2 regions of the Paraburkholderia sp. EG286A genome follow, and region 1 is predicted to be linked to the other one. Evidence: riboswitches for the same ligand, from Rfam matches in the RefSeq annotation. Region 1 holds a riboswitch; the other holds the start of a gene.
What was found. A riboswitch is a leader RNA that binds a small molecule or an ion and turns the genes downstream of it on or off. The one in region 1 is predicted to bind ZMP and ZTP.
Positions count from the first base shown of each region.

Region 2: another riboswitch for ZMP and ZTP. It lies ahead of glyA (serine hydroxymethyltransferase); the one in region 1 lies ahead of AB4Y35_RS28180 (tetrahydrofolate dehydrogenase/cyclohydrolase catalytic domain-containing protein).

Region 1 covers NZ_JBFRCB010000006.1:262,280-273,862, reverse strand. Annotated here, with positions in the region: gene AB4Y35_RS28220 (hypothetical protein) at 1-1,074, opposite strand, end outside; gene AB4Y35_RS28215 (hypothetical protein) at 1,474-2,142, shown strand; gene AB4Y35_RS28210 (hypothetical protein) at 2,349-2,972, shown strand; gene AB4Y35_RS28205 (hypothetical protein) at 2,986-3,420, opposite strand; gene AB4Y35_RS28200 (hypothetical protein) at 3,666-3,893, opposite strand; gene AB4Y35_RS28195 (Abi-alpha family protein) at 4,042-4,809, opposite strand; gene AB4Y35_RS28190 (hypothetical protein) at 4,912-5,247, shown strand; gene AB4Y35_RS28185 (hypothetical protein) at 5,466-5,828, shown strand; gene AB4Y35_RS28180 (tetrahydrofolate dehydrogenase/cyclohydrolase catalytic domain-containing protein) at 6,143-6,991, opposite strand; ZMP/ZTP riboswitch at 7,160-7,243, opposite strand; gene AB4Y35_RS28175 (hypothetical protein) at 7,963-8,550, opposite strand; gene AB4Y35_RS28170 (hypothetical protein) at 9,344-9,574, opposite strand; gene AB4Y35_RS28165 (LysR substrate-binding domain-containing protein) at 9,984-10,970, shown strand; gene AB4Y35_RS28160 (hypothetical protein) at 11,283-11,583, opposite strand, start outside.
Region 2 covers NZ_JBFRCB010000003.1:1,029,369-1,040,951, forward strand. Annotated here, with positions in the region: gene AB4Y35_RS17490 (hypothetical protein) at 1-389, opposite strand, end outside; gene AB4Y35_RS17495 (GspH/FimT family pseudopilin) at 386-922, opposite strand; gene nrdR (transcriptional regulator NrdR) at 1,080-1,559, opposite strand; gene glyA (serine hydroxymethyltransferase) at 1,575-2,822, opposite strand; ZMP/ZTP riboswitch at 2,983-3,120, opposite strand; gene ydfG (bifunctional NADP-dependent 3-hydroxy acid dehydrogenase/3-hydroxypropionate dehydrogenase YdfG) at 3,318-4,064, shown strand; gene ybgC (tol-pal system-associated acyl-CoA thioesterase) at 4,133-4,627, shown strand; gene tolQ (protein TolQ) at 4,782-5,459, shown strand; gene tolR (protein TolR) at 5,484-5,930, shown strand; gene tolA (cell envelope integrity protein TolA) at 5,927-6,919, shown strand; gene tolB (Tol-Pal system beta propeller repeat protein TolB) at 7,056-8,348, shown strand; gene pal (peptidoglycan-associated lipoprotein Pal) at 8,367-8,873, shown strand; gene ybgF (tol-pal system protein YbgF) at 8,897-9,646, shown strand; tRNA gene AB4Y35_RS17550 (tRNA-Lys) at 9,823-9,898, shown strand; gene AB4Y35_RS17555 (hypothetical protein) at 10,060-10,515, shown strand; gene AB4Y35_RS17560 (YceI family protein) at 10,621-11,211, opposite strand; gene AB4Y35_RS17565 (YceI family protein) at 11,266-11,583, opposite strand, start outside.

The DNA.
Region 1 (11,583 bases):
ATCCTGTCCTTCGTTGATTTTGAACCGAATCGGCTGCCCGACTTCCTGTTCTAGCGCAGCTTGGTCCTCAATGAGCGCTAGCAACGCTTCCCGCCCGTCCGCGCCCAGGAACTTGACGAACAGGCCCGCCGTTCCCGGCTGCTCCCGGTAGGCGACAAGCCCTTGCACGGGGCCCGGTAAGTCCAGGCGGACGAAGTTGTTCCCGCCGTGTCGGGGCGGCGGCTGGTCCGGGTGGTCGAACTTCACCTGCTCGATGAATTTATCCCAGAACGCGCGGTTGTGGAGCTTTGACGCGCTGATGGCCTTCTGGTGAACCGCGGACTCCAGCGCGGGCGCAACTTCGTCGAGCGCAGTTGTGCGCTCAAGCGGCACGCCGTCGGGGCGCACCAGTACCTCACGCTGCACGACTTCGGTGTGCAACGGGACAGACGGCATGAGAAGCGTGCGCCCGACCCCATCGCGATACGTGCGGATTTCGACGAGCGCGAGTTGAGACAGCACGCCGCCCTTCGCGGCCAGCAACCGGCGCAACGACTGCAAGTCGCTACGAATGCCGTCCCCCGCTATGGCGCAGAGGAAGTCCCCGCGCTCGAGCGACCGGTTCACAGCGTCGACGAATGCGCCCTCGTTCAGTTCGGGATGCACGGCTTTGACCGCGGCGAACATGGGATTTCCCCCAGTCAGGCCACGCGCTTTCTTGAGACGCGCTTCCAGGTCGGAATATGTCCACTCAGAAAGCAGCGATGCATATTCGAACAACTGCGCAATGACTTCGCGGCGAGCTTCGGGGTTGCGCCACAACTTGCATTCGACGAGCACGAGTCGGCCGGTCGAGGAAACGCCCAGGATGTCGAGGAATACGCTTGAAGAGCCATAGCGCAGTGGAAGTTCGCGGCAGAGTGGCACGAAGCTCTCGCCGTGGCCGAACATCTCGGTCATGGGCAGCAGCGCAGGTAGTTCAAAAATCCGCTCTTGCAGCCAGCGTTCGTTGTGACCGTTGCCGGCGGTCAGCGCCACTGGCTGAAAGGCCGCAGGCGAGTCTGAAGTCTGCTCGTCGTAGAGGTAAGTGGTCATGCACGGGTCTCGTGGTTCTAAGCCGCCCTGTGTCCAAGCGTGCACGGGCGAATGTTATAGAAGGAAACCGCCGATTGTACGGCTTCGCGACGAGGCCTCATTGCGCAGCTTGCCGCTGCGCGGATTCGAGCTGGTTTATGTTTTTGGGCTGCACGCTGTAGCGCATGCGGTGGACCTGATTGACGCTGGTCGCTCTTCGACCCTTCTCGGCCGTTCGCAACGCGCTTGTGCTAAAGGCGGCTTTCCAACCCGGAACCGCCGGTCGAACGCGCGGTTCGCCGTGGCGCCCCCCGAGACGTGTCCGCTTGCGCAAGTCCAGTTGCGTTACCGCGGAGCGATGCGATCGAATCGAGCTAAGATAGCCGAAGCGGCCAGCGCACCTCTAATTCCCGGATCATCGTGCGAAAAATTCCAACGTCTGTAGCGGGCAACTCGATAAATATTGAGGGTATCCCCGATGCTGTTCGGGTCGTGGCCCTCCGTGGCTCTCATGCCAAACGGTTGGCAGATCTCGCGCTTCACCGTAAGGATCTTGCATTTGCCGATGATTGCCTCGTCTCGCTAACCACCGTACCCGAGGGTAGCGACGTCATTCAGGAGGCCCTTTGGCGCAGCGCTATTGTTCATTTCTTCAAGTGTTTTGGCGATGGTGCGCGCTTCAAACTGTCGCCAAACAGAATTCTGCGAGGTGAAGACCCTAAAGCCATGATCGTCTTCAGGCACTTCGAAAATCTGAGGAATAAGCACTTTGTCCACGACGAGAACAGCTACCTTCAATGCATACCTGTGGCCGCGATAAACGATGGATCGAAGGCGTACAAAGTGGAAGAGGTCTTATGTGTTTCTTTGATGGGGCTTACTCTGGAGCAGGCGGCTTTTGACAACTTCCGGTCGCTTGTGATCAAAACCCGGGAGTGGGTAGAGGTGGCATACGATGATCTCACTGCGGAGATAAAAAGGCAGCTTGAGGCGGAGACTTACGCCGCACTTCTGGCTATGCCAGCGCCGCAAATAGCGGGCGCCGAGCCGAGTAGTGCTGGCGTGAGGCGACCCACCGCATCGCGTTGAAGTGGCGCGGAAACGCAGACCCGTTGTCGAAGAGCAACGGTTCAATGTGACCGCGACTACGACGCTCTATGCGGCAGTGCAAGCGTCGTTTTCGTCTACCGCGACCTGTAATGAATGGGCGCGTCGCTGCCGCTAGGTCAAAGTGCTGCCGTCCTTCGCGATGTTGGCGATGCTGGCATCGCGATGATTCCACACTGGGGATAACGATGGATGGGAATGCAACAGTAGACGCCCAAGATCCGCGCAGCCTCAGACACCTCGATTTGCGCGTCAATCGCATCCCATTCTATGTCCAAGGCGTACAGGCGGCCCTAACCGCGCTTGCGCTCCAAAAAATGCATCATCCGTTGGACCGCATTGAGATTCGCGTCGAGGGCAATGACGAGCCGGTTCACAGCACGATTCTCGTTGCCTACACGCAGACCGTTTCCAGCATGGCGGCAATATATTCACGGTTGCTCCTCGAGTTTCTGGGGCTGAAAGTAGGCGGCAGACCATCCGCACTACTGCCGGTCGAAAAGCGGCGCCGCGGCGATATAGGGATTGAGAATTACCAGCGGGAGGACGGTACGCCATTCGCCAAGGTGGCGGCGTCGATTGTGGAAGACTTCCCTGACGCTCAACGAGTAAGAGAGGCGTGGATTATCACGTGCGACTTTGCGGGGCAACGGCTGGCTCATCCTACTGACGACCTCAAGGTCGAAGATATCGATGTGACGCCGATGTTGCTGCGCACGTTCGAAACGCTCCCGGAGCTGGTGACACGCGTCTTTCTCGACGAGGCCGTCGCTCCCTGGGGTCAGGTTGATGCTGGTACCTCACGATCCTGAAGACAATCTTTCGTTATGCGGCCGGCAGGTTGCGAAGTCGCTCGCAAAACTCCGCGTAACTCAATGGAATGCAGTCATCGCCTTGCGGAAACCGCCGCCGACTCCGAAGGTCTTCAGACACACACCAATTAGCGATTATCACCGCAACGTCGACGATGAACGCGTCAGCGGCTTGCTTGGAGTCGCCCTTGTGCTCGTCAAAGACTTCGCCAGTCCCGATAATATCGCCGGCGCACATGATGCCGGCTCGCGCAACTGCGTGTCCGATGCGAGTGACAGGGAACAAGGCCGGGAAGGCCTTAGGGCGCTTGTGGAGTTCTTTTGCTACTTGACGCGGCATTAGGACCTCGACGCGCTTTTCCTCTATGCGCGTCAGTACCAAAGCGGTTGTGTCGGCATCGCCTTCTAGGCGGTCGTAGATGTTCGAATCGAAGAAGATCGTAAGCATGCGATGTTCCATGTTCTCGACCAAGGGTTCTTGCGGTCGACAAGATGTAGATCGGTGAGCTTGATGCCGACCCTGCGTGGTCCATCTATGACGAAGTCCAGCTTGTCGCCGTAGGCCAATTGCTCATCGGGTAGCTGGAAGTCGTTCCGAAATGATTCGAAGAATCGAAATTCGCGCTCTTGAGCCTTGCCACGCCCCATCGCCGATCTCACAGTTGGTGGTTATTCGTGACCACATCTGAGTTCTTACGTGAAGAGCGCCACAATCTGAAGGGCGAAGCTTGCGGTCAGCAAGATGAGACCGCCGCGCTGAAGCCTCAACCGCTGTCGATTGCTCCGCGCTGTCTCGTCGGCCATCGCTTGGCTGGTCCAAGTGGATACTGCCTGCAGGCCGAACGTACCGCGATACATGAGGATCGTTCCGACTACGCCAGCGATGGCGCCAGCAAGGTTGACGCATTTGTCGACAGTCATGATCCCCTCCGTTGTTTTTCGGGATGGTCAGAGTCCGCGCGACGACAGCGCCAGACTAGCCATTTCGGTCGAGTACGGTATTTCATGCGTGCCGCATAGATCGCCAGCTTTAGAGAGGTATTTGCCGCAGCCGCGCGCCATTCCAATCTCAAAGGCGCCTTGAGGACGGCGGTGAGATTTCCGTGGCAAGCGGCGTCAACTTCTCGTAGAAGTCGTACGGGTCGCCCGTAAAGCCTTGGGTTCGAGCGAACATGTTGAGGCATAGTGCGGTAGGCGTCAGGCTGGCAACCGGGGGCGTACTGTGGAAATTGAATCCACTCCCCAGTACAAGGAGCCCCATTCCGTGCAGATGGTCGAGTGCGATGTCAAGCTCGCTGGCGCTCTCGATGCCCGTGACCTTACGTAGCCCGTCAAGTGGGACCATCTTCTGCGTGTCGCCGAGCACGAGGCGATGCTCGGACACATGGATTTGTTCGCCCTTGCAGACGAATTCGACAAGCCTCGCCTCACTTGCGGTCAATTGGTCTAGCAGATTGATGAAGGTTAGGTTGCTGTCGTCCGTACCGCTGGGCGTGCATGAACTCGCAAAGAGCCCGGCCCACATGTCCTGCAAATGGTCTGCATCAACCCAGGAGCTTTTTTCGATGATCTTGCCCGCAAGGCGTGGGTGAACGTGAACGGGGTCGGTGCTGCCTTCTTGTTCCAGCCTAGCTTTGGCTTTCTCAATAATCCTGACGGCGTTTGCCGCTCTCCAGCTTTTGACTTTGTCCTGAAGCAGGAGGCCGAATTCCTCGGCGACTGGCATACAGACCTTTCCGAGAAAAGCGCCGACGCCAGTCATCGCTTTGTCAGCCACGATCTTGGTGGTTTCGGCGAGCGCCTTCGCGCCCAACGGATCGAGATCTTCTGCACCCATGCTGGCCCCTTGGTTTGATTGTTTGAACCCGGTCGATTTTACGTGACCTGACGGGTTGTTTTCCAAGTTAGGATTGCAGATCCGAACCCACTGGACTTGGAAATGACACGCGCCGCTCGGATCGTACTGCAAGACACACGGCACGCAATCAGAGAACACAGCGACACGTTGCAGGCAGAGGCCTTCCGCGTCAGCTGGTTTGGCATCGTCGGGCTGCTTCGCTCCGTTGGCCACGTGCTCGATAAGGTCGACGCAGAATCGTCACCCGAGATGCGCCGGGCAATTCGCGAGAAGTGGTCCGAACTGACTGCAACCCGCCCGGAGCCAATGATCTTTTGGGGATTCATCGAGGCCGAGAGAAACCGCTTCTTGAAAAACTACGAACACGGTATCGAGCGGACTTTGACGATAGCGAGCTCTCAGCCGGGGGGCTGGTAGTAATCGATCAAGGTAATGCGCGTGGGGGCATGGTAGTCCCCGAGCGCAAGCTTGACTCCTTTATCGCGAGCGGGCCGTTTGCCGGTCGGCCCGAAAAAGACGTAGCGTGGGAAGCACACGCTTGGTGGATGCGGTATCTCGACGAGACCGACGAACTTGCTTCCTCGTATCGGCCGGGATAAACGGCGACCAGCATTCTGAACAGGGGCTATCAGTCTATGGCTGAGTTCGACACCGATGCGGAGATCGAAGCGTGGATTGCCGCCAACGGCGGCATCGATGCCCTTCGAACGGTCGTGGGCAACGGCCAAATGCAAGGAAGGCGAGCTGAGCGGGCCAAAGCATATCTTCAACGGCGTGACGCCAGAGAGGTCGCCGACCTTGCCCGCAGAAATGTCGATGCAGTCGAGCTTTCCGCCTCAGCTGCTGAAGACTCAGCACGGGAGGCTAGGCGTTCTGCGGATGCGTCTGAGCGCGCCGCGGATGCCGCCGCAGCCTCGGTAAAGCAGGCCCGCATCGCTTGGATCGTCGCGCTCGTCTCGGTGATCGTGGCTGCAGCCATTGCGCTGTTCAAGAAATAACTCTTCCATTCACAGTTGCCCGCGCTCATCCGCCGACCTATGCTTTCGCGGAAATACAACGAACGAGGGACTCACCTTACTGGGCTTGCCTGAGCGGGAAATTCTGGCGGAGAGAGGGAATCTGTCGCGAGCGGTCTCGACCACTGACATGATGCGCCGCTTCCGGAAGGCCTGCTGACCACTGGGAAGCGGTCTCTCAGATGGTCGAACTACCATGATCGAGAGCGGCTGCTGATGGGCCGATAGCTGCCCGATGCGATGAGCCGTAGCCGCCCCCCAGGCGGTCGCCCCGGCCTCCCCGAAGCGGAGACCCTTCAGGCGCTCCCCGTCGCGCGCTCGGCTGCGGTCACCGTCTGTGAGATGAGCGTCGAGATCGTCATCGGGCCGACGCCCCCCGGAACGGGCGTCACGGCGGCACATCGGTCCAGCAGGCCGCCGGCGTCAATGTCCCCCATGCCGCCGACGTGGTATCCGGCATCGATGACAACAGCCCCGTCACTGATCCACCCACCGGGAATGAAGCCGGGCTTGCCTACCGCGCCAACGATGAGTTCCGCGCGCCGGATCTCCGCTTCAAGATTGACGGTTTTCGAGTGGCACAACGTCACCGTCGCGTTGGCATTGGACAACATCAGGGCCATCGGCTTTCCGAGGATCGGGCTGCGCCCCACGATAACGGCGCGCCCGCCTGACACATCAATCCGGTAGTGAGAAAGCAGGCGCATGATGCCGGCTGGCGTGGCAGACCCGAAAGCGGGCTCGCCGAGCGCCATCAACCCGAAGCCGTGGCTGGTCACGCCATCGACGTCTTTCGCGACAGCGATCCGGTCGAAGCAGGCGCGTTCGTCAACGTGTGCCGGCACCGGATGCTGGAGCAGGATGCCGTGGACGTCCGGATCCGCATTCAGCTGGTCGATCGCTGACAGGACGTCCTGGGTGGTCGCGGAGGAGGGCAGCGTGATCGCGCGCGAGGCCATGCCGACCCGGCGGCATGCATTGCCTTTCATGCGCACATAGGTTGCCGACGAAGGGTCATCACCCACGAGGATCGTTGCCAGTACCGGTGTCTGGCCTCCGTTTCTCTTCTTGAGCGCAGCGACGCGTTCAGACAGTTCGCATTCGTGGAGTGCGGCCAGTTTCCGGCCATCAAGCAGGGTCGTCATGCAACCTCCCGCTGCGCAAATCCGGTCACCGCCTGTCCGGAAACAGGCACATGCGGGCAGACGCATCCGGAGGGCGGGAGAGCCGGTGAGCGCGGTTCACAGGGCGGGCAAGGCAGGCATAAACCGGAGATACGGGCATGGATCATGGGAGGTCTCCAGAGAGGACGATCACGATGCCCAGGCGAACGGCGGCGCTGCGTTTACGCTCCCCGATGGTGCTCCATCCGTTTTTCGCCAGTCATGCAGACGCCGTATCTTACCGCACCCCCGGGGATCGCGACCGGTTCGGTCCGGCACAACGGGCGCCACGGCTGCGGAGCTGGCGGGCCGGCGGCCGTGGCAGTCCGGTCGCGGCCACCGGTCGGTCGCGTCCTGTGTCGCCGTGGTTTGCCGGTCAGGGTGGGGCGGGGTATGCAGCGTGGCCGCGATAAGCGGCGTTATCGCCTGATGATGTATAGGAACTCGAGGGATCGGATCGTGCGTAAAGTTGCGAGGACCAACGTGCGGTTCGATTTCTGCCTCACGACTGATGTCTCGCCGCGTCCGGCGTTGCCTCGGGATACCGATCGTGTGATTCGTAAAGCCGAAAAGCGGCGACGCTGGCGGCTATTCTTGTCATTACCTCCGCGCTCGCCCTCGGATGAGACAATCGCAATCTCAGCGATTCCGCGGGCTCTTCGGGCCGGACCCGGCGCGGATTGGCGCGCATGAAACCGCTGCGCTTGCCACGACCACGGGTCATCAATGAATGAGCGATTTTGCGAGGGATTCCTGCAGAAAAGACATCGAGGACAATAGACCTCTTCGACGGGAGTCACGGCAGTTGCCTCGATAGTCGCGTCCATCCTAATCTCAGTTCGGTTCAATGCAGTCAGTTCCCGCGCGGTCTCCGCGAGAGTTTAGGATGATCGCCGAGCTCGGATTGCGGGCCGGGTGTGCCATATGGTCGTGTTTGTCCATGCCGCTCACGCCTAGTGAGTTTTCAGTATGACCAGATCTTTCGAGGATGGCGCGGTATAGGTTGCAAGCAACAGATTAGCTTTCGAGTGCATCCAAGCGACGACGGTTGACCCGGATTGCAACTCAATATTCGTTACATGCAGATCAGCAATGCTGCGAGGAGCGGACAACCGGTCGCGCGCCGACCGAATATGCTGAAGTGCTTCCAACACGCGGTCGTCCGGCGCAAAATCGTTGGCATTTAGGTGGGATTCGTGCGCCGCTGAAAAAAGCGCCTCAACTAGACCCACGTCCCACGCGTCGTGCGTGCGGGCAAGCTGGTGTAGCGGAGAATCCTCGGTTTTCCGTGGATCGACATCTCTCCGTGAAAGCTCGTCTAGAAACGCACGGGGCAGTCCGCGCTGCCACGCGACGTCCCGAAGGCATCTGTCCGCTGCCCGCAGATATTCGATCGCAGAATATACAGCTCGTCGTCGAATCGACTTTTCTGGTGGATTGGTGAGCACTTCGCAATATGCGGTATCTACTTCCGCACGCAATTCGCCTAGAAGTGCGCGAATCTGGACGAGGCGCGCATGGGGCAAAGGGTCGGCAGACATGGCGGAACTCTCCCAATAAGCTGGGTTGTACGTGTTCTGCGGGTCGCCGCGCGAAGTAAGTGGAGAACAGGGCGACTGACCGCAGTTTAGCGCTTTCCGTTGACCTTGCGCGTAGCCCTTATCTGCCGGAAAGGCGCTGGTTCCTGCCATCGGAGACTCTTCTGGCGTCAGCGTCGGTGGGCTGCTCCAGCGTCTCCGCATTCAACCGGTCGAAGCGACGGATAAGATACAGTTCTGAATACTGCAGTCGCTACAAACTGACGCGCGCTTTGATATGCCGGGCCGGAGATAGTAGAGATTGAGCGGCAGGCAACGCTGTCATGAGCTTGCGCGCGGTGCGCCTGGATGGTGGTCAACGCCATTAGGACTGTGGTGCCTTTTAGCACGGTCCGAAGGCCGGTTGGAGCGAAGTAGAGCTACCGTGAGAAGCGCGGGTTATCACGGACCGCCGACTTCCGGTATGTACGCCGATAGGGAAAACTCCCCAGCCCCATTCCGAATGTTGGTTTTCGGGAGAGTATTAAATCCTTGATTCCCGGTGTAGCGCCTCTGTTCTGCGAAGAGGGGCACCACCGAGTTGAGCGTTTCTACTGTTCAGTTTTTCTTTGCTTTCGGCCAAAACCAGATGACATGAATGCCGTCGTTGCAGGGCTATCAGGGCAGCTAGCGTTTTGGTATGTCGATTCCTCTGAACCTTGCGTGCGCCCTCTGAAATAAGTCCAGTACAATCGACGGCCCGAGGTCGGCGGACGAACACGACGTTAGAACTGGTGTCTTTAGCGGTCGCCGCGCCCTATGCCGCACGCTTGGTACGGTTGATGACCAGCGGCCAGCGCAGGAATATCACGTTACTATACATATTGCTTTTGCCGATCCCGGTCATTCCGATCCATTCCGGGAGTGGACGCGCGACGTCGGCCGCGTTTCTGTTTTTCGCCATCCATGCGTCGAGATAGTTTGAGAACAGCAAATCGAAGTCATGACCTGTGGGACTGGGGAGCGCTTCAATGAAGGGGTTGCTCATTTCGTTTGCCTCTGGGACGGGATCTGCCCTCGGTCTATTTGGCGCTCTTTTTCGGCTTTTCGCCAGCTATCCTCGATAGAAGGGACCGCTGGCTGGGTTTGCCTAAAGCCGCTATCTTCCGATTGTGTTCGGAATGCCGAACACACTGGAAGTGATATGGTTGAAAGCTGTGACGGACGGAAATTATTTAAGTAAAAAAATCCGCCAAGAGGGAGGTTCTTGACCTAGGATTCGGCCAAGAATGGAAGCTATTTGAGTAATTTCTTGGATGCTAATCCAGTTCCTTTACACCATCAGATGGAATGCAGGAAATGCCGGTTAACCCGGGCGGCGCACCTTCCGACGTAGAGTCACTGCCCCCAGGGGCTAACCAGGCGTGGATTCACCACGCGGGGCGAGGACCGCACATTTGAACCAGATCCATGTAATGCGCATCTTCCTGCGCGTTGCGGAAACGCAAAGTTTCAGGCACGCTGCCCAGCAACTGAACGTGTCGAACGCGCTGGTTACCCGGTCGATCGCCTCGCTGGAAGCACATCTGAAAACACGCCTCATCAACCGCACAACACGCAAGGTTTCGCTCACAGAGGCGGGCATGCGCTATGTGGATGGTTGTCGCACGCTGCTCGAAGAACTCGACCACCTCGAAGGATCCCTGGCAGGCATCGGGCGCGAGCCCAGCGGCACGCTGCGAGTTGTCGTTACGAGTGCGCTGTCGCCGCAGTCCCTCACGCAGTTGCTCGACAGCTACCGGCGCCGATATCCGAAGGTGCGTATCCGGCTCACGGTCACAGAGCGTGTGCCGCGACTCGTCGAAGACGGCTATGACGTCGGTCTGCTCGTCGCGGACCCGTCGACGCCCGGCGAGACCGCGGATACTGATGTCAAGGAGTTGTCGTTTGCGAGTCAACGCCTCGTGCTATGCGCCGCGCCGTTTTACCTGACGACACACCACGAACCGCACCATCCCGATCATCTGGCGCTGCACGCCTGCCTGGCGACCCCTGCGGACCAGCGCGGTTCTGCCTTATGGCATTTTGTCGACACTGAGGGCAATGAGGAGTCTGTGGCGATCGAGCCGTCATACATGGTCGACAGCCCGCTACTCGTACGGCTTGCCGCGATCGCTGGAATGGGTGTCGCGATACTGCCCGAATCGCTCGTCGCCGACGACTTCGCCATTGGCAACCTGAGGCGCGTTATGTCGACGTACAAGATCGACGATTGGCAGCCGAATGTGTCGCTCGTGTATCCGCGCCGTCAGCATCTGCCGGCAAAGACGCGCACATTTATCGAACACGCGCTTGAACGCGCAGGCGCGATTGCACCGCTAGTTTCCGGCGACGCGCAAGCGGTGGTGCCGCGGGAGACGCATGCCAGACGTGACGCTGCGTGAGCAGGGTCGGCGCGGGCATTGAGACCTGCCTATGGTCGCGATCAATACTGTTCACTGGAGTGACCGGCTCCTGAGCAACAAGCGAAACCTGAACGTCTCGGCGATGGCGCGCGCGAATGACTCGTTATTGGCCGGCTTTACTCATTCACGGAAGCCGCCCGAAAGCTGCCGTTGAGGACTTAAACGGCAGCACGACAGAATCTTCGTTGGACTGCTGGGCCCAGGAACGGACGTTTGACATGGGATCACCGGTGCTGGGGTGAGCATTGCAGAGGCGCAAACATTGCTGCCTTCGCTGCAGGCGCTCCACGGTCAGTCAATGTATCGTCCGCTAAAGGCCCAGGCGAGCATCACAGCCAGCGCACTGAAACAGCACAGCCATTGCGTGACAGCGGATCCAGTCCCGAACTCGGGGTTCGAAATCAGCGTGGTCTGGATCGCCAGGCCGAGAAGCGCACCTGGTTCCAGATGGTGCGTCCGCTCGATTCGCAGCCAGTACATCGAGAGCAGACTGGCCGACCAGCCGGAACCGACCAGGAGCCAGTCGATCACCTTGAAATCAAACGACCTGGCGGGATTCCTTGCGACATTCATGGCGATGTGCGAAATCGAA
Region 2 (11,583 bases), on a different contig from region 1:
GGCGACGTGGCATCGAGACACGGCGCAACCCGCGAAACCGCGGTCGATCCCGACGCTGCGCCGAGCAGTGTCGCCGACCAACTCACGGACGCGATCGATGCGTCGCCGCCCGCGCTCGACAGGGTCAGCCGCCCTTCGGGCACGACGCTCGCCGCCAGCGCCTTCCATCGATCAGTCGCTGCGGGCGTTGCCCCCGCCACGTGCGCCGCTTCGGCCATGGCGTCAGCGGCAAAGGCCGCGCGCTCGCGCGCCGCTGCCAGTTGCGCGTGCCGGACCAGCCCAAGCTGCGTGCTCATCAGGCCGAGCCCGCACATCGCCATGACGCCGAGCGCAATGGCGACTTCCAGCAGCGTCGACCCGCGCGCGCCGCGCTCGCTCACGCGGCTCATGGCGCCCCCGTGCATGCGCCGTCGCTGATGCGTGCCCGGCCTCCCTGCGCGATGCGTATGCAGCGCCGCCAGCCCGCGCCGCGTTGTGCCGCCGACGGCGCCCGCGGGGCGATCTCGAAGTTGCGCAAACTGCCGATGGTCTGCCCCGCCGGCGGCGAAAACGTGATGGCAGCGAGCCCCGACGCCACGGAAATCGCGTCGAGCGCCGGCTGGATGCGCAACGGGATAGACGCTCCGGCGCGCTCGATCATGACGGCCCAGCCGCAGGACCAGTCGGCAATACCGGACGGACACGCTTTGGCCGCCTCGAGGCAGGTGTGCGCGGCGTCGACGCGGCAAACGGTAACGCGCGACTTGCGCCGTATGGCCTCGTTGCGTGCGTAGGCAAGCGTGCCGAGCAGGGCATTGGCGCGCGCGTCGACCTGATCGCGTACGCGCCACGCGGTGAATACGGGCGTGGAAACCGTTGCGCAGACCGCCAGCAGGATGATGACGACCATCGTCTCAACGAGCGTGAATCCTCCGGACTTCATGAGCAATCCTTAGTTCGAGCGGATTGCCATCAATCTACGGACGAAAGCGAAACGAAACAATTAGCCGAACGGCTAGCTGGTGCGCGCAGCGTCGGCTCGCGAGAATGCAAGCGTTACGACCGCGGCCTGGCGGGGAGGAAGAAAAATGCGAATGCGCTCAGCGCTTTTTCGCGGGGTTGTTGGCACCCGCGCGGCGGAATTCCTCGATCACGTCTTCGAATTCGGAGACGTCCTCGAAGCGTCGGTACACCGAAGCAAACCGTACGAACGCGACCTTGTCGAGTTCGCGCAATTCGCCCATGACGAGCTCGCCAAGGCGCTCGCTGCGCACTTCGCGCTCGCCGCTGCCGAGCAATTGATACTCGATACGGGCAACCGCCGCGTCGATCGCATCGGCCGCAACCGGGCGCTTGCGCAGCGCCAGTTGCATGCTCGCCATGATCTTGCGGCGGTCGAATTCCGTGCGGCTGCCATCCTTCTTGACGATCGAAGGCATCGCCAGCTCGACCCGCTCGTACGTCGTGAAACGCTTGTCGCAGGCCGGGCAGCGGCGGCGGCGCCGGATCGCGGCGCCGTCTTCGGACACGCGCGAGTCGACGACCTGCGTGTCTTCGTGCCGGCAAAAGGGGCAGCGCATGGGTTATCGCGTGGCTTAGCGGTAAACCGGGAAACGCTTCGTCAGCTCGGCGACCTGCGCCTTCACGCGCTCGATCGTCGCGGCGTCTTCCGGATTGTCGAGCACGTCGGCAATCAGGTTGCCCACCTGCTCGGCTTCCTTCACGCCAAAGCCGCGCGTCGTCATGGCCGGCGAACCGAGACGGATACCGCTCGTCACGAACGGCTTTTCCGGGTCGTTCGGGATCGCGTTCTTGTTGACCGTGATGTGCGCGGTGCCGAGCACGGCTTCCGCCGCCTTGCCGGTGATGTTCTTGGCGCGCAGGTCCACCAGCATCACGTGGCTTTCCGTGCGGCCCGAGACGATGCGCAGACCGCGCTTGACCAGCGTTTCCGCCAGCACGCGCGCGTTGTCGACCACTTGCTGCTGGTAGGTCTTGAATTCCGGCGAGAGCGCTTCCTTGAACGCCACAGCCTTGCCGGCAATGACGTGCATGAGCGGACCGCCCTGGATGCCCGGGAAGATGGCCGAGTTGATCTGCTTTTCGAACTCCGCCTTCATCAGGATCACGCCGCCGCGCGGGCCGCGCAGGCTCTTGTGCGTGGTCGTGGTGACGAAGTCGGCGTGCGGCACCGGGTTCGGGTAGACGCCCGCGGCGATCAGGCCCGCGTAGTGCGCCATGTCGACCATGAAGTACGCGCCGACCGCTTTGGCAACCTTGGCGATGCGCTCGAAGTCGATACGCAGCGCGAATGCCGACGCACCGGCGATGATCAGCTTCGGCTTGGTTTCGTGCGCGCGCTTTTCGAGCGCTTCGTAGTCGATGTCTTCCTTGGCGTCGAGGCCGTAGCTCACGACGTTGAACCACTTGCCGCTCATGTTCAGCGCCATGCCGTGCGTGAGGTGACCGCCCTCGGCGAGGCTCATGCCCATGATGGTGTCGCCCGGCTTGAGCACGGCGAAGAACACGCCCTGGTTGGCCTGCGAGCCCGAGTTCGGCTGAACGTTCGCGGCTTCGGCGCCGAACAGCTGCTTCACGCGGTCGATCGCGAGCTGCTCGACGATATCCACGTTTTCGCAGCCGCCGTAATAGCGCTTACCGGGGTAGCCTTCGGCGTACTTGTTGGTGAGCTGCGAACCCTGAGCGGCCATGACCGCGGGCGAGGTGTAGTTTTCCGACGCGATGAGCTCGATGTGCTCTTCCTGGCGGCGGTTCTCGAGTTCGATCGCCTTGAAGAGTTCGGGATCGACGTTGGCGATGGTGCTTTCGGCTCTGTCAAACATACGGATTCCGTTAAGTGTGTTCAGGTTGACCGGGTCTCGCGCGGAACGCGTAGCGGGTACGCGGCGCTGCTGGCGAAGAGGCCAGCCTTGACGTGGCGAAAGGGGGTGCCGCACACGCGAGGCAGGACAGCCTCCGCAGCGCAAACGAAAGCGCGCGAAATCAGGCTGCCCAGGCGAACGGCAAAACGGCACCCTGCGCTTCACGGTGGGTCGTTCCACCTTGGGTCCCCAATAACGGGCGCATGGCTACCGCCAATGCCGCCGTTCCGGAACCCTATCGCCAGTCACGCAGGGATTGAGCGCGTTAGTTTATTGGAACGGCAGGGAATAGGCAACCGCCCGCCCCCAGTGCGCCCGGGCGCCCCGCGGCCGGTGGCGCGCCGGGCGGCGCCCGCGGTCATGCGGCCTGCGCGCGTACTGTCCCTTTCTTGCCGCAATGCGGCATTGCAAGTAGGCTCTCCCCTTTTCTCGCCTTCTACCGACTAGAGAGCCACCATGATCGTTTTCGTCACCGGCGCGTCCGCAGGATTCGGCGCCGCCATCGCCCGCGCCTTCGTGAAGGGCGGACATCGCGTCGTCGCCACCGCTCGCCGCAAGGACCGCCTCGACGCCCTCGCCGCCGAACTCGGCGACGCCCTCCTGCCCATCGAGCTCGACGTGCGCGACCGCGCAGCGGTCGAAGCCGCGCCCGGCGCGCTGCCGCCCGGGTTCGCCGGCATCGACGTGCTGGTCAACAATGCCGGCCTCGCGCTCGGCGTGGAGCCGGCGCAGAAGGCCGACCTCGACGAGTGGGAAACCATGATCGACACCAACTGCACGGGCCTCGTGCAGGTCACTCACGCGTTTTTGCCCGGCATGGTCGAGCGCAACCGCGGCCATATTTTCAACCTCGGTTCGGTGGCGGGCCGCTGGCCGTATGCAGGCGGCAACGTCTATGGCGCGACCAAGGCGTTCGTGCGCCAGTTCAGCCTGAACCTGCGCGCAGACCTCGCGGGCACGGCACTGCGCGTGACCGACATCGAGCCTGGCCTGTGCGGCGGCACCGAGTTCTCGAACGTGCGTTTTCGCGGCGACGACACCCGGGCGGCCGGCGTCTACAAGGACGTGCAGCCGCTCACGGCCGAGGACATCGCCGATTCGATCTACTGGATTGCCACGCGCCCCGCGCACGTCAACATCAACACGATCGAACTGATGCCCGTGGCCCAGACGTTCGCCGGCACCAGTGTCCACCGCGGCTAAAATTACCTTACAAATTTAATACTTACGTCAGTCGTACGAAAGACGTAGGGGCCTCGCGTTCCGGTAGAATGCGCGGCATGGAAAATTCCACCAGCAAGCCGGACGCGGCGTCGTCACCGGCCGGGCGCGGCTTTACGTGGCCGGTGCGCGTCTACTACGAGGACACCGACGCCGGTGGCATCGTGTTTTACGCGAATTACCTGAAGTTCTTCGAACGCGCGCGCACCGAATGGCTGCGCGCGTGCGGCGTCGATCAGCGTCGGCTCGCCGAGGAAACGGGCGTGCTCTTCGTCGTGCGCAGCACCGCGCTCGACTACCGTTCGCCCGCGCGCCTCGACGACGTCGTCACCACCGTAAGCCGCGTCGAGAAGCTGGGCCGCGCCTCGGTCGACTTCATGCAGGAAGCGTGGCACGAGAACACGCTGCTCGCCACGGGCACCATTCGTGTCGCCTGCGTCGACAGCACGGCCATGAGGCCCGCACCCATTCCGGCCCCCGTTCATGAAGCCTTGCAACGTGGACCCCAGAAAGACCTGTACGCCGTGTCAACGGCAGTGCAGTAATTACCGTTGATACGACGCCAGTGAACTCGCGCCGGTCAATGCAGGACCAAGCAGGGTTCGGCCGCGACGGCGCGAGAGCTTCCCAACCGCCTACAGGAAGCCTTGCGTTGTCTTGCAGCCGCTCGCCCCTTTCGGGACGTCACAACGAACCTATATGAACACTACACAAGATCTGTCGATCATTTCTCTCGTTCTTAATGCGAGCATACTGGCACAGGCGGTGATGGGGCTTCTTCTGCTCATGTCGCTGATTTCCTGGACTTTCATCTTCCGCAAGTGGTTTGCGATCCGCCGGGCGCGCTCCCAGACAGAGCGCTTCGAGCGCGACTTCTGGTCAGGCGGCGACCTGCAGGCGCTCTACCAGAGCGCAGCCAACAACCGTCACACGATCGGCGCGCTCGAGCGTATCTTTGAGTCGGGCATGCGCGAATTCCTGAAGGCGAAAGAGAAGCGCCTGAACGATCCGAGCCTCGTGCTCGACGGCGCCCGCCGCGCGATGCGCGCCGCCTTCCAGCGCGAAATGGACGCGCTCGAGGCGAACCTCTCGTTCCTCGCTTCGGTCGGCTCGGTGAGCCCGTACATCGGTCTTTTCGGCACGGTCTGGGGGATCATGAACGCGTTCCGCGGTCTCGCGAACGTGCAGCAGGCCACGCTCGCGAACGTCGCGCCCGGCATCGCCGAAGCGCTGACGGCGACCGCGATCGGTCTGTTCGCCGCCATTCCGGCGGTGGTCGCGTACAACAGCTACGCGCACGACATCGACCGTCTGGCGATCCGCTTCGAAACCTTCATCGAAGAGTTTTCGAACATCCTGCAGCGTCAGGCCCACTAATCTTCACGAAGCAAGGAGTCGAAGATGGGAGGCTCAGTCCGTTCGAGCATGCGAGGCAGCCGCTCGCGCCGTGCGATGGCCGACATCAACGTCGTGCCGTACATCGACGTGATGCTGGTGTTGCTCGTGATCTTCATGGTGACCGCGCCGCTCGTGGCGCCGTCCATCGTCAACCTGCCGACCGTCGGCGGCGCGTCGCAGCAGCAGCAGGTGCCGCCCGTCGTGGTCAATATTCGCCCCGACGGCAATCTGAGCGTACGCTACAAGGATGACTCCGGCGCCACTCAGCAGCAGACCATGTCGCGCGCCGATCTCAACGGCTTCGTCGCCGATCGCGAGCAGAGCCATCCCGACCAGCCCGTCGTGATCGCCGCCGACAAGTCCGTCAAATACGAGACGGTGATGAACGTGATGTCCGACCTGAAGTCGCATGGCGTCAAACGTGTCGGACTGCTCGTCAAATCGCAATGATCCGCAAGAACGATTCGTATCCGCTGCAGCCTCCGCGAGAGCGTGGCACGGGACGTGCTATCGCCCTCGCGGTGCTCATGCACGTGCTGCTCGGTCTGTTCCTCTATCACGGCATCCACTGGCAGAACAGCACGCCGGCGGGTGAAGAGGCGGAACTGTGGACCGAGGTGCCGGACCTGTCGACACCGAAGCCGCTGCCGCCGCCCGCGCCGGTCGCCCCTGCCCCGCCGCAAACCGAGGAAGCCGACATTGCGCTGCAACAGCAAAAGCGTAAGCAGCAGGAAGCGCAGCGCGAGGCGCAACTGGCCGAGCAGCAGCGTCTGAAAGCCCAGCAGGAAGCCGAAGCGAAGCGTCAGCAGCTCGCGGCCCAGCAGGCTGCGCAGCTCGCCGCGCAGCAGAAGGCGGAAAAGCTCAAGCAGCAGCAGGAACAGCAGCAGGCCGCGGCGGAGAAGCAAAAGCAGCAGCAACAGCAGCAGGACGCGCTCAAGAAGCAGCAGCAGGAAGAAGAGCAGCAGAAGCAGGCGAAGCTCGACGCGCAGAAGAAGGCCGATGCCGAGAAGGCGGCCAAGGCGAAGGCGCAAGCTGACGCCCAGACGAAGAAGCTCGACGCGGAACGCCGCGCCCGCATCGCGCAGATGCAAGGCTCGATGGGCGGCGGCGAAGGCACGAGCGGCAATGGTCTTGCGAAGAGCGGCACGGGCAGCGGCTCGGGCGGCAACGCGACGTCGCCGGGCTACGCCGACAAGGTGCGCCGCCGCGTGCGTCCGAACATCGTGTGGTCGGGCGAAACGTCGGGTCTCGAGACGGAGATCGCGGTGCGTTGCTCGCCGACCGGCACGCTGCTTTCGGCAACGATCTCGCGCAGCAGCGGCAACTCGTCGTGGGACGACGCCGCGTTGCGGGCGGTCCAGCGCTCGGATCCGATGCCGGTCGATACCGACGGCAAGGCGCCTTCGAGCTTCAAGATCACCTTGCGCCCGGCAGGTTAATGGCGAGCGCAAGGCGCAGAAAGGTTGAGGAAAGCCGCCGCGCAACAGTGGCTAAAAAGGAACGATTCGAACGTTTTCGGGTCAGTCTGCTGTTGCGCGTTATGACAAAATTGCTTTTTTCAGGAAATATCACAGCATGACATTGATGACGAAGCTTGGCCTGCGAACCCTCGTCGCGTCCTGCCTGATCACGGCGGGCGGAGCGGCGAACGCACAACTCAACGTCCTCGTCACCGGCGTGGGCTCTACCCAGTTCCCCATCGCCACGGCTAACTTTGCCGGTGAAGCGAATTCGCCCGAGCAGGTCGCGGCCATCGTCCGCGCCGACCTGCAACGCAGCGGGAAATTCACCAATATCGACGCCGGCAGCGCACCGATCTCGGAAAACGACTCCGTCGACCTCGGCAGCTGGAAGGCCAAGGGCGCCAATGCGTTCGTTGCGGGCAGCGTGAACAAGCTCGCCAACGGCCAGTACGAAGTGCGTTTCAAGCTCTACGACACCGTGAAGGGCGAAAGCCTCGGCGGCCTCGTGCTCACGAGCCCGGCAAGCGGCCTGCGCATGAGCGCGCACAAGGTTGCCGACTACATCTATCAGAAGCTGCTCGGCGATCGCGGCGTGTTCGCCACGCGTCTTTCATACGTGATCAAGACGGGTGGCCGCTTCCAGTTGCAGGTTTCGGACTCCGATGGACAAGACGCGCACATCGCGCTGTCGAGCCCCGAGCCGATCATCTCGCCGTCCTGGTCGCCCGACGGCACCAAGGTCGCTTACGTATCTTTCGAAAAGAAGAAGCCGATCGTCTACGTGCATGACCTGCCGACGGGTCGCCGCGTGATCATTTCGGACCAGAAGGGCAACAATTCGGCGCCGGCCTGGTCTCCCGACGGCCGCACGCTCGCGGTAGCACTGTCGCGCACGGGCAACACGCAGATCTTCGCCGTCAATGCCGACGGCTCCGGCCTGCACCGCCTCACGCAAGGCACGACGATCGACACCGAACCCAACTACTCTCCTGACGGACGCTGGATTTATTTCACGAGCGACCGCGGCGGCCAGCCTCAGATTTACAAGATGCCGGCCCAGGGCGAAAGCGCCGGAGCGGCACAGCGTGTGACGTTCACGGGCAACTACAACACGAGCCCGAAGGTCAGCCCGGACGGTAAGCAACTGGCGTACATCTCACGCACGGGCGGCGGATTTAAGCTGTACATTCAAGATCTGCAGTCCGGTGTCGCCACGGCGCTCACCGACACGACACATGACGAATCGCCCAGCTTCGCGGCGAACGGTCAGTACATTCTTTACGCCACACAGGTGAACGGCCGTGGCGTGCTGGCCGCAGTATCGACCGACGGTCGTACGCGGCAAATCCTGTCCGTTCAGGGCGGCAGCGTACGCGAGCCGTCCTGGGGTCCCTTTATGCAATAACACTTCAGGAGAGAAAAAATGATGTCGAAGAAAGTACGCCTGGCCTTGGCCGTATTGATGATCGGTGCACTGGCAGCGTGTAAGTCGGGTGTCAAGGAAACGAACCCGAACGCCGGTGCGATGAACACCCAGCCGAACCCGAACGCGGTCGCCCAGGTGAACGTCGATGAGCTGAACAACCCGAACAGCCCGCTCGCCAAGCGCAGCGTGTACTTCGATTTCGACAGCTACGCCGTCAAGGACGACTACCAGTCGCTGCTGCAAGCTCACGCACAGTACCTCAAGACGCACCCGGAACGTCACGTCCTGATCCAGGGCAACACCGACGAGCGCGGCACGAGCGAATACAACCTGGCGCTGGGTCAAAAGCGTGCTGAAGCGGTCCGTCGCGCCCTCTCGCTGATGGGCGTGCCCGATTCGCAAATGGAAGCTGTCAGCCTCGGTAAGGAAAAGCCGGTCGCAACGGGCCACGACGAAGCATCGTGGGCGCAGAACCGCCGTGCTGACCTCGTGTATCAACAGTAATTGAGCATTGGATGAAGGGGCGTATGTCGCACCGTTTCTCCCCGCTGCGCGCAGCCGCAGCCGCCTGCGTGGCTGGCGTCGCCTTTGCGGCGCTGCCGGCCCACGCGGGTATCTTCGATGACGATCAGGCGCGCCAGGCGATTCTCGACCTGCGCGCGAAAACGGACAGCCTGTCCAGCCAGCTGTCCGCCGCTCAACGCACGATCCTCGACCAGTCCAACCACCTCGACCAGCTCAACCAGCAGGTCGCGACGTTGCGCGGACAGAACGAGGATATGGCGAACCAGTTGGCGACCCTGCAGAAGCAACAGAAGGACTACTACACGGATCTCGACACGCGACTCAAGAAGTTCGAGCCGCAGCAGGAGACCGTGGACGGCATGCAAGGCACGGTTCAGCCGGGCGAGATGGACGCGTTCAACGCCGCTTCGCAGCAGTTCCGCAACGGCGACTTCAAGAACGCGGCGGCATCGTTCCGCAGCTTCATCGCGAAGTTCCCGCAGAGTCCTTACCAGCCGACCGCGCAGTACTGGCTCGGCAACGCGCTCTATGCGCTGAAGGACTACAAGGGGTCGACCGCGACGTGGCAGAACGTCGTCAATAAATACCCGCAGCATCCGCGCGCCCCAGAGGCGCTGCTGGCCATCGCGAACAACCAGATCGAGCAGGGGCAAAAGGCTGCGGCCAAACGCACGCTCGAGCAGGTCGTTTCGCAGTACGGCAATTCGGATGTCGCCCAGACGGCGCAGAGCAAGCTTGCACAGCTCAAATAAGCGCTGCTGGCTGGTTTTGGCGTGACGTGGCGCTGGTGTAATGCCAAAGCCGCGAAATGCGCCTCTCGCATACAGGGAAGGCCCGGGGCACGGCGTGCTCCGGGCGCTTCCATCGGTTTTATGACGGCAAAGGTTGACGTGTTGACCCGGCGCCGCTATAATCCCGCTTCTCTTTTGGGTCGTTAGCTCAGCTGGTAGAGCAGCGGACTTTTAATCCGTTGGTCACAGGTTCGAATCCCGTACGGCCTACCAAAGCATCAAACAGAAAGCCCAGTCTCCGGACTGGGCTTTTTGCCTTGCAGCGTACGGCGCAAGCTCAAGCGGTTTGAGTGACTCGGCGCGCGAGCATGCGCCCAGCATGTATACTCCCTGCTCCCCCGCCGTCCCGTCCCCGCTGCACAGGCCACGTCATCATGAAGTTCACGACCCTTGCCTGCGCCCTGCTCGCGCTATTCTGGCTCAGTCTGCGCGTTCAGGCGCAAATCCAGCCGCAACCCGAAGACTACGCATACCTGCGCCGCATTCGCGTGCCGGACGCCGTCGTCAATTGCGTCGCCGCGCTCGACCAGTGGGTGCACAAGGCGCAGCGCTACGATTCGCTGCTCGTGCCCGATCGGCGCGCGCTCTCGGCGACGATCGAGCAGCCAGTGCCCGCCAATGCCACGCCCGCGCCCGCCGCGAGCGACACGCTCACGCCGGTCCCGTCCATCGACACGCTGATCCATCTGCGCGCCTTCGCCAAGGTCCGCGGCAAGTACGCCTGGGTGCCCGTGAAGGCCACCTGCGGCATCTGGCATTCGCATGTCGTCGATGTCGTCGATGTCGCGCTGTCGCCGCGCAGCACGCACGCAACCTCGCCGATCCAGTGACGACACTTCGTCGTCCTTATCGCTGCCCGCAACAAAAAAAGCCCGCGCGCCTGACAGCGCACGGGCTTCGCATCGAGCGACGCGCGGTCCATGCCGCGCGCAAACTCAGTCTGCCTTGACGCCTTCCACCTGGATCTGCAGCGTCGTCGCCGTCTTGAAGCCATACGACTGGCCCCAGTTCACGCCGTAGTCCGCGCGGTCGAATTGCGCCGACGCGTCCGCGCCGCACACCTCACGCTTGAGCATCGGGTTCTGGAAGCACTTGAACGAGTCGATCTTCAGGTTCAGCGGCTTCGTCACGCCATGCAGCGTGAACGTGCCGATCACTTCCACGGGCTTGTCGCCGTCGAAGCGGATCGACGTGCCCTTGTAGGTGGCCGTCGGGTACTTCGCGGTGTCGAGGAATTCGGCCGAGCTCACGTGCTTGTCGAGCTTCGCGTTGCCGGTATCGATCGACGCTGCGTCGATCGTCACGTCCACCGTGCCCGTCTTCGCCTCGCGGTCGAGCGTGACCGTGCCCGAGCTCTTCGTGAACTTGCCGCGCCACACCGAGACGCCGCCGAAGTGATCGGCTTCGAAGCTCGGATACGTGTGCATCGGATCGAGGTTGTAGGTCGTGGCGGCTGCCAGCGCCGGCGTGGCGACGAAGGCGGCGAGCGAGGCGGCAACGGCCGCGGCGAAAATCGTGGTCTTCATGAATCGATTCCTGGTGCGGGAGAAACGGGGTGAAAAAGCGCTGCCGTACGCGCGTCAGTGCGCGGCGGACACGATGTGAAACTTGATCTGCACGTCGTCGGCGACGATCGAGGTGTCCTTCCACTCGCCCGAACCGATGCCGTACGCGAGGCGCTTGATAGGCAGCGCGCCGTCGAACACCTGGGTGGCGCCGTCCTTGCGGTACTGCACCGGCACGACGACGTCGGTCGTCTTGCCCTTGATGGTCAGCTTGCCAGCCACCGTGAACGCGCCGTTCGCGCCGGCTTTGATCTGCGTGGAGACGAAGGTCGCGTGCGGGAAGTGCGAGGCGTCGAACCACTCGTCGCCGGCGACTTCCTTGTTGTATTCCGG